Regions from separate parts of the Gemmobacter nanjingensis genome, predicted to be linked through region 1. Evidence: riboswitches for the same ligand, from Rfam matches in the RefSeq annotation. Region 1 holds a riboswitch; the other holds the start of a gene.
The links. A riboswitch is a leader RNA that binds a small molecule or an ion and turns the genes downstream of it on or off. The one in region 1 is predicted to bind cobalamin.
Positions count from the first base shown of each region.

Region 2: it holds a riboswitch for cobalamin, as region 1 does, so the genes downstream of both, IE126_RS09560 (TonB-dependent receptor plug domain-containing protein) here and IE126_RS17640 (DUF1636 family protein) in region 1, are expected to answer to the same signal.

Region 1 is NZ_BMYI01000012.1:129,026-136,776, reverse strand. It holds gene IE126_RS17670 (hybrid sensor histidine kinase/response regulator) at 1-1,429, shown strand, start outside; gene IE126_RS17665 (response regulator) at 1,469-2,089, shown strand; gene modC (molybdenum ABC transporter ATP-binding protein) at 2,086-3,192, opposite strand; gene modB (molybdate ABC transporter permease subunit) at 3,189-3,887, opposite strand; gene modA (molybdate ABC transporter substrate-binding protein) at 3,906-4,661, opposite strand; gene IE126_RS17645 (winged helix-turn-helix domain-containing protein) at 4,722-5,087, opposite strand; cobalamin riboswitch at 5,192-5,406, shown strand; gene IE126_RS17640 (DUF1636 family protein) at 5,440-5,808, shown strand; gene IE126_RS17635 (ABC transporter ATP-binding protein) at 5,805-6,581, shown strand; gene IE126_RS17630 (ABC transporter substrate-binding protein) at 6,600-7,532, shown strand; gene IE126_RS17625 (FecCD family ABC transporter permease) at 7,535-7,751, shown strand, end outside.
Region 2 is NZ_BMYI01000004.1:116,396-124,146, reverse strand. It holds gene capB (caprolactamase subunit beta) at 1-227, opposite strand, end outside; gene IE126_RS09575 (AraC-like ligand-binding domain-containing protein) at 535-1,488, shown strand; gene IE126_RS09570 (hypothetical protein) at 1,540-1,968, shown strand; gene IE126_RS09565 (pyridoxal phosphate-dependent decarboxylase family protein) at 1,965-3,362, opposite strand; cobalamin riboswitch at 3,609-3,806, shown strand; gene IE126_RS09560 (TonB-dependent receptor plug domain-containing protein) at 3,931-5,817, shown strand; gene IE126_RS09555 (ABC transporter substrate-binding protein) at 5,811-6,641, shown strand; gene IE126_RS09550 (FecCD family ABC transporter permease) at 6,638-7,624, shown strand; gene IE126_RS09545 (ABC transporter ATP-binding protein) at 7,621-7,751, shown strand, end outside.

The DNA.
Region 1 (7,751 bases):
GGATCTGCTGCACCAGACTACCAGCCTGACCCCGGTGCAGGGCAGGTATCTGGGCATCGCGGAATCAGGGGCACAATCGGCGCTGGACCAGATCAACAACGTTCTGGAACTGACCCGCCTCGATGCCGAGGCGCTGCGCGCGGAAGAGATGACCTTCGATCTCAACGCGGTCATCGAGGATCTGGCCGAACAGATGGGGCCACTGGCGCAGCGCACGGGCAACCGGATCGTGCTTGACCTGCCGCCCGCCGATGTGGCGCAGGTCTCCGGCCCGCGGCGCATCTTCGTGCAGACCCTGCGCAACCTTCTGGGCAATGCCACCAAGTTCACCTGTCAGGGCACGATCCACATTGTCCTGCGGGTGCATATCGCAGGCCCGTCGCGGCTGGTGCGGGTCGAGGTGCACGATACCGGCTCGGGCATCGCCGCCGACAAGCTGGGCCGCATCTTCGACGTGTTTGAAACGCTTGACGGCGGATATGACCGGCGGGTCGAGGGGACCGGGCTTGGCCTTGGTATCGCGCGCCGGTCGGTCGAACTCATGCAGGGCGAGATCGGCGTGACCAGCCGCGAAGGGGCGGGCAGCACCTTCTGGTTCACCGCCCGGATGCAGGCGCCGCAGCGGGGCGGCGTGATGCCGCTGCCGCCTGTCCAGCCAGATACGGCGGATCTGCCCGCGTCGCATGTCCTGCTGGTCGAGGACCATCCCACCAACCGCGCGGTGGCACGGGCGATGCTGGAACATCTGGGCCAGCGCGTGCAGGAGGCGGAGAGTGGCGAAGCCGCCCTGCAGGCCGTGCGCGAAGGCGAGTTCGATCTGGTCCTGACCGACGTCAGCATGCCGGGCATGGACGGGCTCAGCATGGCCAGCCAGATGCGGGCGATGGGGGTCACATCGCGCATCATCGCCGTGACCGCCCATGCCCTGCCGGAAGACCTGCGCCGCATTCGTGCGGCGGGTCTGACCGAAATTCTGGTCAAACCCATCACCATTGCCCGGCTGACCGATATCCTGCGGGCCGGTGTCGGCCCCGAGGCCGAAAGTGCGCTGCCCACACTCGATCCCCGCATCGCGTCAGAACTGCGCGGTTTCCTGACGCCCGAAGCCTGCCGGGACACGCTGGATCAGCTTGATGTTGAAGCCCGGCAGCTGTTCACCTTGCTGGACGGGCCAGTGGGCGAAGGTGCCCGTCTGGCAGAGGCCGCGCATCGCTTCAACGGGGCCTGTGCCCTGCTGGGGGCAAAGCGGATTTGCGCGCAACTGACCGAGGCCGAAGGCGCCGCGCGGTCTGGCGGGCGCATGGCGGTGCATCATGCGCGGCTGACAGCCGAATGGGCGCGTCTGAGGCGACAACTCGTCACGGCCTTGCTTGCGGAGACCGCGCAAAAGGCAGATACTCCACCGGGCAAGCCGCCAGCCGGATATTAGGCGGTCGACACTGCTGCGCAGTAATCAGGAGGAGCTGTCTTGGCTGAAACGCCGCGCGTGAGCCTGCTTATTGCCGACGATCACCAATTGATCCGGGATCTCGTCGCCACGCATTTGCGCGCGCAGGGCTTTGACGAGGTCGTGGCCGTCGAAAGCTTCGAGACGGCCCGCACGGCCATCGCCCGCCATGGCTGCTTTTCGCTGGTGCTTCTGGATCTTTCGATGCCCGGCGTTCACGGCATGGATTCCGTGGCGGCACTGATTGCGGAAAATGCGGGCGGGCGCCTCGCGGTTTTCTCCGGTCAGGCGCAACCCGAGATGGTGACTGCCGCGCTGGCGCGCGGGGCCAGCGGTTTCATCCCCAAAAGCACACCGGCGCAGGAGCTGGCGGCCGCGATCCACCGCATTCTGGGGGGCGAGATCTATCTGCCCGAAGGCTTCGATCCGGTTGCCCCCCGGCCCTGGCAACCCGATCTGACGCCGCGCGAACGCGAGACTCTGGGCTTTCTGCGCGACGGGCTGATGAACAAGGAAATTGCCCTGCGCATGGGGCTCAGCGAGGTGACGGTCAAGATGCACGTCAAGTCGATCTGCGCCAAGCTGAACGCACGCAACCGCACGCATGCGGTCATCCTCGCCTCGGCGATGATGCTGGACTAGGGACTGTCCGCGCCGGGTCTGCCATGGCCCACGTTTTCCTGCGCGACAGAGACCGCCTTCAGCACAGCATGAATCTGCTGACCGGGCTTCAGCTCCAGTGCGGCGGCAGAGCGGCGGGTGATCCGGGCCAGCAGCATCTCGTCCCCCGCTTCCAGCTGCACCAGCGCACCCGGGCCTTCGCCCAGCCTGACCTCCCGCACAACGGCTGGCAGGATGTTCAGCGCCGAAATCCCTTCGGGGCGGATGGTCGCCAGCATGACATCCTGTGCGAGGATGCGCAGGCGAAAACTGTCGCCCGCCCGGCCCGCCACGCGCGGCAACCACAGCGGACCTGCGCTACAGTCCAGACGGCTGAGGCCGTCCTCGTCCGGCACCGCCAGCCGTGCGGAGAGGATCGCCCCGGCCTCGCGCAGTCCCAGCGCAGGTGCGGCAGCGGGGTCGGACAGGAGTTCGGTGGCCGGGCCTGCGGCGGCCACGCGGCCCGCCTCGATCAGCACCAGCGTGGTGGCCAGCCGCGCCACCTCGGGCATGGAATGGCTGACGTAGAGGATGGGCAGATGCAACTCATCCCGCAGCCGCTCCAGATAGGGCAGGATTTCGGCCTTGCGCGCCTCGTCCAGCGCCGCAAGCGGCTCGTCCATCAGCAGAAGGCGCGGTTCCGACAGGATGGCACGGCCCAGGGCGACACGGCTTTTCTCGCCCCCTGACAGCGCGGCGGGACGCCGGGCGAGCAAGGGGCCGATCCCCAGCATATCGACCACGCGGGCGAAATTGTCCGGTCCCCGGCGGTGCGCGAACCAGCGGCCATATAGCAGGTTCTGCCGCACGGTCAGATGCGGGAACAGCCGGGCGTCCTGAAACACATACCCCACCCTGCGCCGATGTGGCGGCAGGAAGGTGCGGGTTTCGGTATCCAGCAAGACCTCGCCCCCTGCGATGATGCGACCGTGGTCAGGGCGCAAGAGACCCGCAACAGCATTCACCACCGTCGTCTTGCCGGAGCCGGAACGTCCGAACAACACCGTCACACCCGGCGGTGCTTCGAACGCCACATCCAGCGTGAAGTCGCCAAAGCGATGGGACAGGTTCACCGACAGCGTCATGTCCCGGCGATCCTGCGCGCGACGGCCCGGCTGATCCATTCGGACAGCATCAGCGCGGCCATGGCGATGCCCACCGCCACCAGCACCAGACGCGCGGCCTCCTTCTCTCCGCCGGGCACTTGCAGAAAGGCATAGATGGCGGAAGGCAGTGTCTGCGTCTGGCCGGGGATGTTTGACACGAAGGTGATGGTGGCGCCGAATTCGCCCATCGCCTTGGCGAAGGCAAGGATCGTGCCCGCCAGAACGCCGGGCAGGATCAGCGGCAGCGTCACGGTCAGGAACACCCAAGGGCGCGAGGCACCCAGCGTGCCTGCTGCCTGTTCCAGCTTGGGGTCCACCGCCTCCACCGCCAGCCGGATGGCCCGCACCATCAGCGGGAAAGCCATCACGGCGGCGGCCAGCGCCGCGCCGGTCCAGCGGAAGGCCAGCACGATGCCGAACCACTGGTCGAGGATCTGGCCCACCGCGCCCTTGCGCCCGAAGGTCAGCAACAGCAGATAGCCCGTCACCACTGGCGGCAGGATCAGCGGCAGGTGGACGATGCCGTTCAGCACCTGTTTGCCGCGAAATTCCCACCGAGCCAGCGCATAGGCAGTCAGAATGCCAAAGGGCAGGCTGGCGGCCACGGCCCAGAGCGAGACGCGCAGTGACAGCGCCACGGCGCGCCATTCGTCGGGGGAAAGCCAGTCTGTCATATGCCGCCGGTCAGGCCCTTACTTCAGGATCGCGAAGCCCTGCGCGCTGAAGGCCGCATGCGCTGCCTCGCCCGAAAGCGCCTCGTAAAAGGCTTTGTCCGCCGCATCTGCCGCCCCGGTCAAGAGGGCAGCGGGATAGACGATGGCCGGATAGCTGTCGGCGGGGAAGGTGCCGACCACGGTCACATTGTCATCAGCGGCAGCATCGGTGGCATAGACGATGCCATAGGGTGCCTCGCCGGTGGACACCAGTGCCAGCGCCGCGCGCACGTTGTCGGATTGCGCGACGGCGGGTTCCACCTTGTCCCACTGACCCAGCGCCGTCAGCGCGGCTTTGCCATATTGCCCGGCAGGCACGGAATCGACCATGGCCATCGCCAGTTTCCCGTCGCCCAGCAACGCGGACAGATCGAAGCCCGCCCCGATCTCAACCGGCGCCGCATCCTTGCCATGCGCGATCAGCACCAGCGTATTGCCCAGCAGATCCTCGCGCGTGCCCTCCACGACCAGCCCGGCGTTCTGCACCTCGTCCATCCAGTTCGGGGCGGCAGACACGAAGATGTCGGCGGGCGCCCCGGCAACGATCTGCTGCGCAAGCTTGCCCGAACCCGCATAGCTGATCACCACCTGATTGCCGGTTTCCGCCTGCCACTGCGAGGCCAGGTCATCCAGCGCGTTCTTCATCGACGCGGCGGCGAAGACCACGACCTCCTCGGCGGCGGCAGGGCTGGCAGCGAGGGCGAAAGCAAGCGTAAGGGCAAGACGGCGGGACATGGGAGACTCCGATATGTTTCGGAAAACATATCTGGCAGGCACCTCCCGGTCACGCAAGCGTTATTTTTTTTCAGACATATCCGCCTTGGTCGCAGGGGCAAGCAAGGCCTCCAGCGCGGTCACCTCTGCCGCCCCCGCCTGTTCGGCGGCCTCCAATACCGCAAGGTAGCGGCGCAGCACCTCTTGCCCGGTCTCTGTCACCTGCGCCCCGCCGCCGCCCGCCCCGCCCCGCGCACTGCTGACCAGCGGCTCACGGAAGGCCGCGTTCATTTCCTCCACCAGCGACCACGCCCGCTTGTAGCTCATCTGCATCTGTCGCCCGGCTGCGGCGATCGAGCCGGTCTCGCCAATGCGCTGCAACAGCTCGGCCTTGCCGGGGCCAAGCATGGCGGTGTCGAACAGGATGCGCAGCTTCAGCTTGGTCATCGGCGGGCCTTTCCGGGTGTCTCGGGCAATCATCGCCGCCGGCGCGCCGACAGGCAAGGGTGCGCCGCTTGTCGTGCCCGGGCTTGACGGCGGCGCCGAGTCATGCGCTTCTGGCCGCCGATGGTTCCCGGCAAATGCGACGCTGGGTGAAAAGGGAACACGGTGCGGTGTAGCCATCAGGCGCCAATTCCGTGACTGCCCCCGCAACTGTAAGCGGCGAGCGACCCCCAATGCCACTGGACCCCGAACTGCGGGGCCGGGAAGGCGGGGCAAGCTGCGACCCGCGAGTCAGGAGACCTGCCATCGAGAACCGCAACAACCACCGGGCGGGGTGCCCCGGGAAGGAGATCGTATGGACAGATCCCCGCGCAGGCCGATGGCCGCGCTTTCCACCGAAACCGGCGCGCGCCCCGCGCCGCATCAGATGCTTGTCTGCCAGTCCTGCCCACATGTCGGGCGCGAATGCAGACCCGGCCTGAACCTGTTGATCCAGCTGCGCGGCGCCCTGGCGCTGGCGGGTGTGGGGGCAGAGTTCGAGCTGTCGGGAACGCTGTGCGTCGAAGGCTGCCAGCGGCCCTGCACCCTGGCCTGGCGGGTCGCCTCGGGCGAGACCTGGCTGTTTGGCGATGTCGAAGATGGCCAGGATATCGACGCGCTGGTGGCCGGAACCGTGCGCCCTGCGGCTGCGGTCATCCGCACGGCGGCGGGGGCGATCCAATGACCCCGGCGCTGGAGTTCCGCTCGGTCTGCTGGGGTCCGAAGGACCGGCCCGACATCCTGACCGATATCAGCTTTTCCGTTCCGCAGGGGCAGATCATGGCGATCTGCGGCGCGAACGGGGCGGGCAAGACCTCGCTTCTGCGGCTGATCTATCGCCACCAGCCGCCCCGGCGGGGCACGGTATCGGTTACAGGGCGCGACCTGTGGCTCATGTCAGCGCCCGAGGCCGCGCGCATCGTGGCTGCCGTGGTGCAGGAGCAACCCACCGATTTCGTGCTGAGTGTGCGGCAGATCGTGGCTTTGGGCCGCTTGCCGCATCGCAAGGGCTGGGGCAGCGGGCTCGCTCTGCCCGGTGAGGCTGATTGCGCCATCATCGACGCCGCCATGGCCCGGCTGGACCTGACAGCCTTCGCAGACCGCAGTTTCGGCACCCTGTCCGGGGGTGAAAGGCAGCGTGTCATGGTTGCCCGTGCCCTTGCGCAAGAGCCGCGCATTCTGGTGCTGGACGAGCCGACCAACCATCTGGACATCCGCCACCAGCTTGATCTGTTGCGGCTGCTGCGCGATCTCGGCCTGACAGTGGTGACCACGCTGCACGATCTGCCGCTGGCGGCGGAATTTGCCGAACGCATGCTGATCCTGCATGGCGGCCGTATGCTGGCGGATGGTCCGCCCGATCAGGTGCTGCACGAGGATCTGCTGCACACCGCCTTTCAGGTGCGGGGCCGGATCGACCACAGCGGCACCGGCCCGCGCCTGTCCTTTCACCTCTGATCCGATCAGGAGTTTCCGATGATCCGTCTCGCCCTTGCGGCGCTGCTGCTGTCTGCCAGTGCGGCTGCTGCCTTCCCCGTCACCGTCAAAAGCTGCGACCGTGATGTGACCTTCGACGCCGCACCCACGCGCGCAATTTCCAATGATGTGAACCTGACCGAAATGATGCTCGTGCTCGGCCTGCGCGACCACATGGTCGGCTATACCGGCATTTCCGGCTGGAAGACGCTGGACCCCGAAATGCGCGAGGGCGTCGCCGAATTGCCGGAGCTTTCGGCCAAATACCCCAGCAAGGAAGTTCTGGCTGCGGCGGAGGCTGATTTCTTCTTCGCGGGCTGGAATTATGGCATGAAGGTCGGCGGCGAGGTTACGCCCGAAACGCTGGAACCTTTCGGCATCAAGACCTACGAACTGACCGAAAGCTGCATCCATATCGGGCCGAAAGCACGCAGCACGATGCAGGACATGTATCAGGACATGCTGAACCTTGGCCGCATATTCGGCGTCGAGGATCGGGCAGAGGCGCTGGTCGCAGGTTACAAGGCGCGGCTGGCCGAGGCGACGAAGGGCGTGGACCACGACCATCCGCTGCGGGTCTTTGTTTACGATTCGGGCGAAGAGGCGCCGTTCACTGCCGGCAAATACGCCATGCCGACCGCACTGATCGAGGCGGCGGGCGGCGTCAACATCATGGATGATCTGGACAAAAGCTGGGCCGAAGTGGCGTGGGAGCCGGTGGTGGCGCGCAATCCGCAGGTCGTGGTGATCGTGAACTACGGCGATGTGACGGCGGAACAGAAGATCGCCTTCATGAAGGGTAATCCGGCCTTCGCGGATATCGACGCGGTGAAGAATGATCGCTTCGTCGTGCTGGAATATGTCGAGGCGACGCCGGGGCCGCGCAATATCCGCGCGGTCGAAAAGCTGGTCGCCGGGTTCGCGGGCCAGTGACGATGCGGCTCGCCCTGCGTCGCGCCCTGCCGCGCCGGGCGGGCCTTGCCCTTGCCGTGCTGCTGGGGCTGGCGCTTTCGGTCAGCCTTGCGGTTTCGGTTGGATCGGTCGCCATCGCGCCGGGCACCGTCTGGGGGGTATTGCTCGACCGGCTGCTGCCCGGGCTGGTGACGCCCGACTGGGGTGTGGGGCAGGCGAATATCGTCTGGCAGATCCGCC
Region 2 (7,751 bases), on a different contig from region 1:
ACCGATTTCATCGCGGGGATCAGCGAGCCGAGGTGGATCGGGATGTCCTGTCCTTGCAGGATCATCTCGGGCGTGTGGTTGAACAGCGCCGTCGAATAATCATGCGCGAGGTTGAAGACAGAGCTGCGCGCCGTCTGTTCCAGCGTCAGGGTCATTTCGCGCTGGGTGGTTTCCAGCACACCGCGCACCACCGAAAGGGTGATCGGGTCCACGTTGCGTTTGGTCATGTCGGTCCTTCCCGTTGGGAAGCAGCCACGAAAACAGGCACGCCGGGGGCGCGGTTGTCCTTCTCCCTGTTTCCGGGCCGCTCGCCGGCCTCTCAAGATGGCAGACAGGATGACGCGGGACGCGGCCACGATCTTGCAGACCGGCGCGGGATCATTTGCAAACCGGCGCAGGGATGGGCAGGGCCTTGACGCCCTGCGCATGACCCTTTGTCATTCCGTGCAGGCCGGGCGCGTCGCCGCGAAATTTTCTTGAACGGAAGGGCGTTCGTGGTTAGCGATTCTTGCAGGCCCTCCGGGGGAGATCGCCATGGACATCATTGCCCACAGCACGGCCCTGACGGCCCCCGCGCAGCGGGCGGTGCACTGGAACCGTGTCATTGCCGAGACCTATTTTCCGCTGCATCTGACCTATCGGGATGCGCGCAGCTTCACCGGCACGCTGGAGCGGCGCGAGATGGGGCAGGTGTCCCTGTCGCGGCTTTGCACGGAACCCCTGCAATACGAACGCCTGCCCGACCACATCTCGCATACGCGGGAGGAGGAATATCTGGTCACCATTCCGCGCCGCAGCCCGGTGGAGTTTCATCAGCTTGGCCGTCAGGTGCGCTGTGATCCCGGCGGGTTTATCCTGGAACGCGGGGACGAACCCTATCGGTTCTCCTATGGCGCTGCGAACGAACTGACGGTGCTGAAAATCTCGAAGCGCATGCTGGCGGAAAAGCTGCGCGACCCGGATCGGTTCTGCGCGCGCATCATAGACGCGGGCAGTGGCCTGCCCGCGCTGTTTTCGGCGATGATGGGGCAGCTGCAGGTACTGCCGGAAACCGAGGCGCGGGCGGCGGCCATTCTGGGGCGGCAGACGGTCGAGGTGCTGGCGCTGGCGCTGGAGGGCAATACCGAAGATGGCGAGGCGGGCGTGCGCACCGCCGTGCGGGCGGGTCATCTGCGGCGGGCAGAGCATGTCATCCGGCAGAACCTGTCAAACACCGCCCTGTCACCGGAATATGTGGCCGATGCCTGCGGCATCTCCAAACGCTATCTGCACGAACTGTTCAGCGATACCAACAAGACCGTCTCGCAATTCATCCGCGAGGAACGGCTGATCGCGGCGCGGGATGTGATCGGCGCCTCGCGGCATCTGCCGATGGCCGAGATTGCCTATCGCTTCGGCTTCTCCGATCAGGCGCAGTTCTCGCGGCTGTTCAAGGCGTTGTTCGGCCTGACCCCGACCGACTGGCGCAGGCAGGCTGGCGATGCTTGACAGGCGGGCCGGGTGCTGCGCAGCCTGACCCCGCGAACAGGAGGGGGCGCCATGCAGGATCATCATTGTCACACCAGCAGCATCGTGGTGAACCGCCCGGCAGAGGTGGCCTTTGCCATCATGTCCGACGGGATAGCGCAGGGCCAGTGGGCCTGGGGCAGCGCCAACCGGCGCGAGGCGGAGCCGGGGCTGTTTGTAGGCACCTCGGTCTTTTCGGGCAAGGAAACCTGGGTCCGGCTGAACGCTGATCCGGCACGGTTTCAGGTAGATTACGACGTCGGCCCGTCGAAAGAGGCCATGCAGTTTCGCAACATGTCGCGGGTGATCCCCGGTGACGTGCTGAAGATCGGCGCCGACAAATGCGTGGTGACGCTGCTGACATGGCGGCTGGCCACCCAGACCGATGCGGAATGGGAGCAGATGGGCTGCATCCACGAGGCGGAGATGTTTCTGATCCGGGGCCTTCTGGAACGGAGTTAACCGTTCCCGGCCAGTGCGGTGATCACCTCGAAGGCCGTGGCCACATCGGCCTCGGTCGCGTCGAACTGGCCGACCTGAAAGCGGATCACCAGCCCATCCTGCACCCGCGTCTGCGTGATGTAGATGCGGCCATCATCGTTGATCCGGTTGATGAAGGCCTGCTGCGCCGCCTCATCCGCGCCTTTCAGCCGGAAGGTGAACAGTGACAGGACCGGCTCGGTCATGATCTCGAACCGCGGATCGGCGCGCAGCCTGTCTGCCAGCGCCTGCGACCAGCGCACATGGTTGCGGATGCGGGTGCGCAGCCCTTCCAGCCCGTAATGCCGCAGCACGAACCAGAGTTTCAGCGCACGGAAGCGGCGGCCCAGCGGAATCGACCATTCCGAATAATTGACGATCCCGTCCGCGCCATGGGTCTTGAGGTATTCCGGCCGGATCGCCAGCGTCCGCACCAGCGGCTCGGGGTCGCGCAGGAAATGCGCCGCGCAGTCGAATTGCACGCCCAGCCATTTATGCGGATTGAACACGATGGAATCGGCGCCTTCTATGCCGGTCCACAACTCGCGGAACTCCGGGCAGATCATCGCGGCGCCTGCCCAGGCTGCATCGACATGGGTGTAAAGCCCGTGCGCCTTCGCCACGGCAAGCGTCGCCGCAATGTCGTCGCAGGCGCCGGTTCCGGTGCCTCCGGTGCAGGCGATCACCCCGCAGGGGTGCAACCCCGCCGCCAGATCGGCACGGATGGCGGCATCCAGCGCCGCCGGGTCCATGCTGCGCCGCGGGCCTTGCGTCGGGATGCGGACGAGGTTCGCGGCCCCGATGCCGGAAATCCAGATCGCCCGGTCGATGGAGGTATGCACCTCGCCCGAACAATAGACCCGCAGGCGCGGCTGGCTGCTCAGGCCCTGTTCATTGCCGGCCCAATCCAGTGCGCGCTCCCGCATCGTCAGCACAGCGGCGAGCGTGGCGGACGAGGCGCTGTCCTGAATGACCCCCTTGAATCCCTCTGGCAGACCAACCGACTGACGCAGCCAGTCCATCATCACCGTCTCCATCTCGGTCGCGGCGGGCGAGGTCTGCCACAGCATGCATTGCGCGGCGACGGTGTTGGCGAGAAACTCGGCCAGCATCGAAGGCGGCGTGGCATTGGCGGGGAAATAGGCGAAGAAGCGCGGGTGCTGCCAGTGCGTCATACCGGGCATCACGATCTGTTCGAAATCGGCGAAGATTGCCTCCATCGCCTCGGGCGTTTCCGGCGGACAGGCGGGCAGGGCGGCGGCCACTTCGCCGGGACGGGTGCCGGCGCGGACCGGGCGCTCGCGCAGACCCTGATGATAGTGTGCGCCCCAATCGGCGATACGGGCGCCCCAGCGGGCGAAATCGGTCCAGTTCATCGGGGCTCCTTGGTCGTGGCTTCGGGGATGGCGCAGAGCTTACCGCATTGTGCCTGTGGGGCTGGGCTTTCCGGATCGTTCAGCCCGCATCCTGCGGCGTGGTCATCTGCGCTCCTCCCCCGGGTGGGCAAAGCTTTGCTGCTTGGCCCGGTCCCGTCAAGCAGGCTGGGTGCGTGCATGGTGCCACAGCGGAATGCGATCCACCCGCCGCGCTGCGGCGCGGCCTTGACTCGCGCAGCCCCCGGACCCTAGATCGCAGGACCAAGTTCCGGCCCGCCGGATGAAAAGGGAATACGGAGGAACGCCTGCGTTCTGGCCGTAGCTGCCCCCGCAACTGTCAGCGGTGAGCGACGTCGATCATGCCACTGGGGCGGCAAAGCCCCGGGAAGGCCGGCAACGCTACGACCCGCGAGCCAGGAGACCTGCTTGGAGGATCACCCTTTCCGGGCGCGAGGGGCGCCATGGAAGCGGCCTTAACCGCAGCGGTGACAGCAAGCACTGTCTGCGGAACCCTTTCCGCGACACATCGGGTCTGTCGGGCATTTGCCCGCGATTGGGAGAACGGAACATGGGTTCCAAACGCGTGTCGTATCTTGGTCTTCTGGCCACCACCTGCCTTCTGGTGCCGGGCGCTGCCGTGGCGCAGGAGGTCACCGAAATGGATGAGATCATCATTTCCGGCGGCCTGACCGGCATTGCCGCCAATGCCTATGGCCGGTCGGTCACCGTGCTGGATGGCGCCGAAATCGCGGATCGCGGCATCGCGACGGTGCAGGATGCCCTGCGCGCGCTGCCAGGGGTTTCCGTGACCGGCTCGGGCAGCACCTATACGCAGGTGCGTATCCGGGGCGGCGAGGCCAGCCATACGCTTGTGCTGATCGACGGGATCGAGGCCAGTGCCGGGTCCGATGAATATGTCTTCACCGGGCTGGAAGCCGCCGATATCGACCGGATCGAGGTGCTGCGCGGCCCGCAATCGGCTTCTTACGGCTCCAATGCCTCGACGGGGGTGATCAACATCATCACCAAAAAGGGCGATGAGGGCACGCATTACGGCGGCCGGATCGAGTTCGGCAACGGCACTGCCGCCTCGGCCTTCCTGTCGCAGCGCAGTGCGCGCGGCGGGCTCAAGCTGAGCCTCTCGGATCGTGATGACAAGGGCTATGACCAGTCCGGCGATGGCGGCGAGAAGGACGGTATCCGCCGCCGCACCCTGAACCTGTCGGGCGACTGGCAGGCGACCGAGGATCTGACGCTGGGCTTCACCCTGCGCCGCTCGAAAGAGCGCTACGACTATGATTCCGAAAACTGGGCCGCGACCGATGCCGACAGCTACGTCGTGGATGACCCGGCGCCCTACAGCAACCGCGATGAACAGACCGGCGCTTTGTGGGCGGAATTTTCGATGCTGGATGGCCGGATGACCCATCGGCTGGAATGGCAGAACACGCTGTTCAGGCAGAGCTTCAACGGCGGCCCGACCACGCGGAGTGAGACCGGGAAGCTGAAATACCGGCTCAGCTACGCGCTGGACGGACAGGCGGTGGAAGATGCGTCGCACCTGCTGAACCTGCTTGCGGAAAAGGAGGATGATGAATCCTCGGCGGCGCCGGGTTACAAGCGCGGCATGACCTCGGTCGCGCTGGAATATCGCGGTTTTCTTGACAACGGGCTGGACATCCAGGCTGGCATCCGGCGCGACAACAACAAGACCTTCGAGGATTTCACCAGCTGGAACATCGGCCTGTCGTGGCGCGTGCCGGATACCGGGCTGCGCGTCCATGCCTCGGCGGGCCGCGCCTCGGTCAACCCGTCCTATTACGAACTTTATGCCGATGACAGCTACACGCTGGGCAATCCCCGTCTGGCACCCGAACGCAACACCGGCTTCGATCTGGGGATCGAGACCGAGGTTCTGGGCGGTCGCGGCCTGATCGACATCACCTATTTCAACGAGAAGCTGGAAGACGAGATCACCTATGCCTATGGCGCGGCACCCGATGGCTCGGGCCGGGCGACCTATGTCAACCAGTCGGGCAAAAGCCCGCGTCAGGGGATCGAGCTCAGCGGTCGCCTGCAAGCCACCGACACGCTGTCTCTGGGGATGAACTACACCTATCTGGACGCAAAGAACCCCGACGGCTCGGTCGAGATCCTGCGCCCCCGGCACGAGCTTGGCCTGTCAGGCACCTGGCAGACCTTTGGCGGCCGCGGTTCGGTTACGGCGGACATCCGCTATGCGGCGGGGAATTACAGCACCGAATACTGGGGCGCCTTTGCAACCCGCAAGACCCCGGTCTGGACCACCGTGAATGTCGCCGCGCGCTATGATCTGACCGACAGCGTGCAGCTGACCGGGCGCGTCACCAACCTCTTTGACCGCAAGAATGTGGAAACCTGGGGTTATGCAACGCCAGGTCGCACCGCATGGCTGGGGCTGGAGGCGAAATGGTAAGGCAGCTTGCGCTGCTTTTGCTGCTGGCCGGTCCGGTAAGCACCGGGCCGGGGTTCGCCGCGCCGGACGCCCCCCGGCGCGTCGTCTCGATCAATCTCTGTACCGATCAGCTTGCTATCCTCCTGGCCGCGCCGGGGCAGTTGATTTCCGTCTCCGATCTGGCGCAGGACCCGCGCTCCTCCACCATGGTCGAGGCGGCCATGGCCTATCCGGCCAATCAGGGTCAGGCCGAGGAGGTTTACCTGATGAAGCCCGATCTGGTTCTGGCCGGAGCCTATACGGCGCGTGCCACGGTATCGATGCTGGAAAGGCTGGGTATCCGCGTGGTCACCTTCCCGCCTGCGAGTTCCATCGCGGAGGTGCGGCAGGGCATGATCGAGATGGGCCGCGCTCTGGGCCGTGAGGCGGCGGCGCAGGCCATGCTGGAGGCGTTCGATGCCCGTCTCGCGCGGCTGCCACCGGCCCCGTCGCAGCGCCCAACCGCCGCGACCTTCGCGGCCAACGGCTATGCCTCGGGCAGCCGGAGCCTTGCGGGCGAGATCATCGAACGCGCGGGCTATCACCATCTGGCCGAGGATCTGGGCATGCCCATGGGCGGCTTCCTGCCGCTGGAGGCGCTGATCATGGCCGACCCCGATCTGGTGATTGCGGGCGATCCCTATCCCGGCGCCTCGCGCGCCGAAGAGGTGCTGCACCACCCCGCGCTTGCCGCGCTGACCGGCGGGCAGACGGTGCTGGAGGAGAATGACTGGGTCTGTGGCCTGCCCGCGCTGCTGGATGCGACCGAACGGCTTGCCGCGACCCGCAAGGGGGTCGGGCCATGAGCTTTGCGCGGCTGCTGACCCTGCTGGCCGTGCTGGTTGCGCTGCTGTTCCTCGCCTCGCTGGTGACGGGCGTTGCGGCGGCGGGTCCAGGGGAATCCCTGCGCGCGCTGGTCTTTGGCGATGGCGGGCCGTTGACGCTGGTAATGCGGGAAATCCGGCTGCCGCGTGCGCTGCTTGCGGTGATGGTGGGGGTGAGCCTTGGCCTTTCGGGGGCGGCAATGCAGGGGCTCTTGCGCAATCCGCTTGCCGAACCCGGTCTGATCGGCGTTTCGGCCTCGGCGGCCCTCGGCGCGGTGCTGGCATTGCAGACCGGCTTTGCGGCGGCCTTCACCCTGGCACTGCCATTTTCGGCGCTGGCGGGGGCGCTTGCGGGAGTGTTGCTGATCCTGCTGCTGGCGGGCCGCAGCGGTGGCGCGCTGGCGCTGATCCTGGCGGGGGTGGCGCTGTCGGCGCTGGCCGCCGCGATGACCTCTCTGGTATTGAACCTGTCGCCCAACCCCTTTGCAGCCAATGAAATCGTGTTCTGGATGATGGGATCACTGGCTGACCGCAGCTTTGCCCATGTCTGGATCGCCCTTCCGATCATGGCGGCGGGCTGGCTTGCACTGGCGCGGACAGGTCGGGGGCTGGAGGCGCTGACGCTGGGCGAGGATGCCGCCTCCGCCATGGGCACCGATCTCCGCCGCCTGCGGTTGCTGGTGGTGACGGGCGTCGCGGCCTCGGTCGGCGCCGCCACGGCGGTGGCAGGCGCGGTGGGCTTCGTCGGGCTGGTGGTGCCGCATCTCTTGCGTGGCGCGGTCGGGGGGCGCCCGTCGCGGCTGTTGCCTGCGGCCGCGCTGGGAGGGGCGGCGCTGGTGCTGGCGGCCGATATCGGCGTGCGCGTCATCCTGCCGGGGCGTGATCTCAAACTCGGCGTTCTGATGGCGCTGGTGGGCGCGCCGGTGTTCCTGCATCTGATCTGGCGCATGCGGGGGCAGACATGAGCCTGTTGACGCTCGACCGTCTGAGCCTGTCCCGCAGCAGCACGCCCGTTCTGCGCGAGATTTCCCTGACCATCGCGCCCGGCGAATGCGTGGGGTTGCTGGGGCCGAATGGCGCCGGGAAATCCAC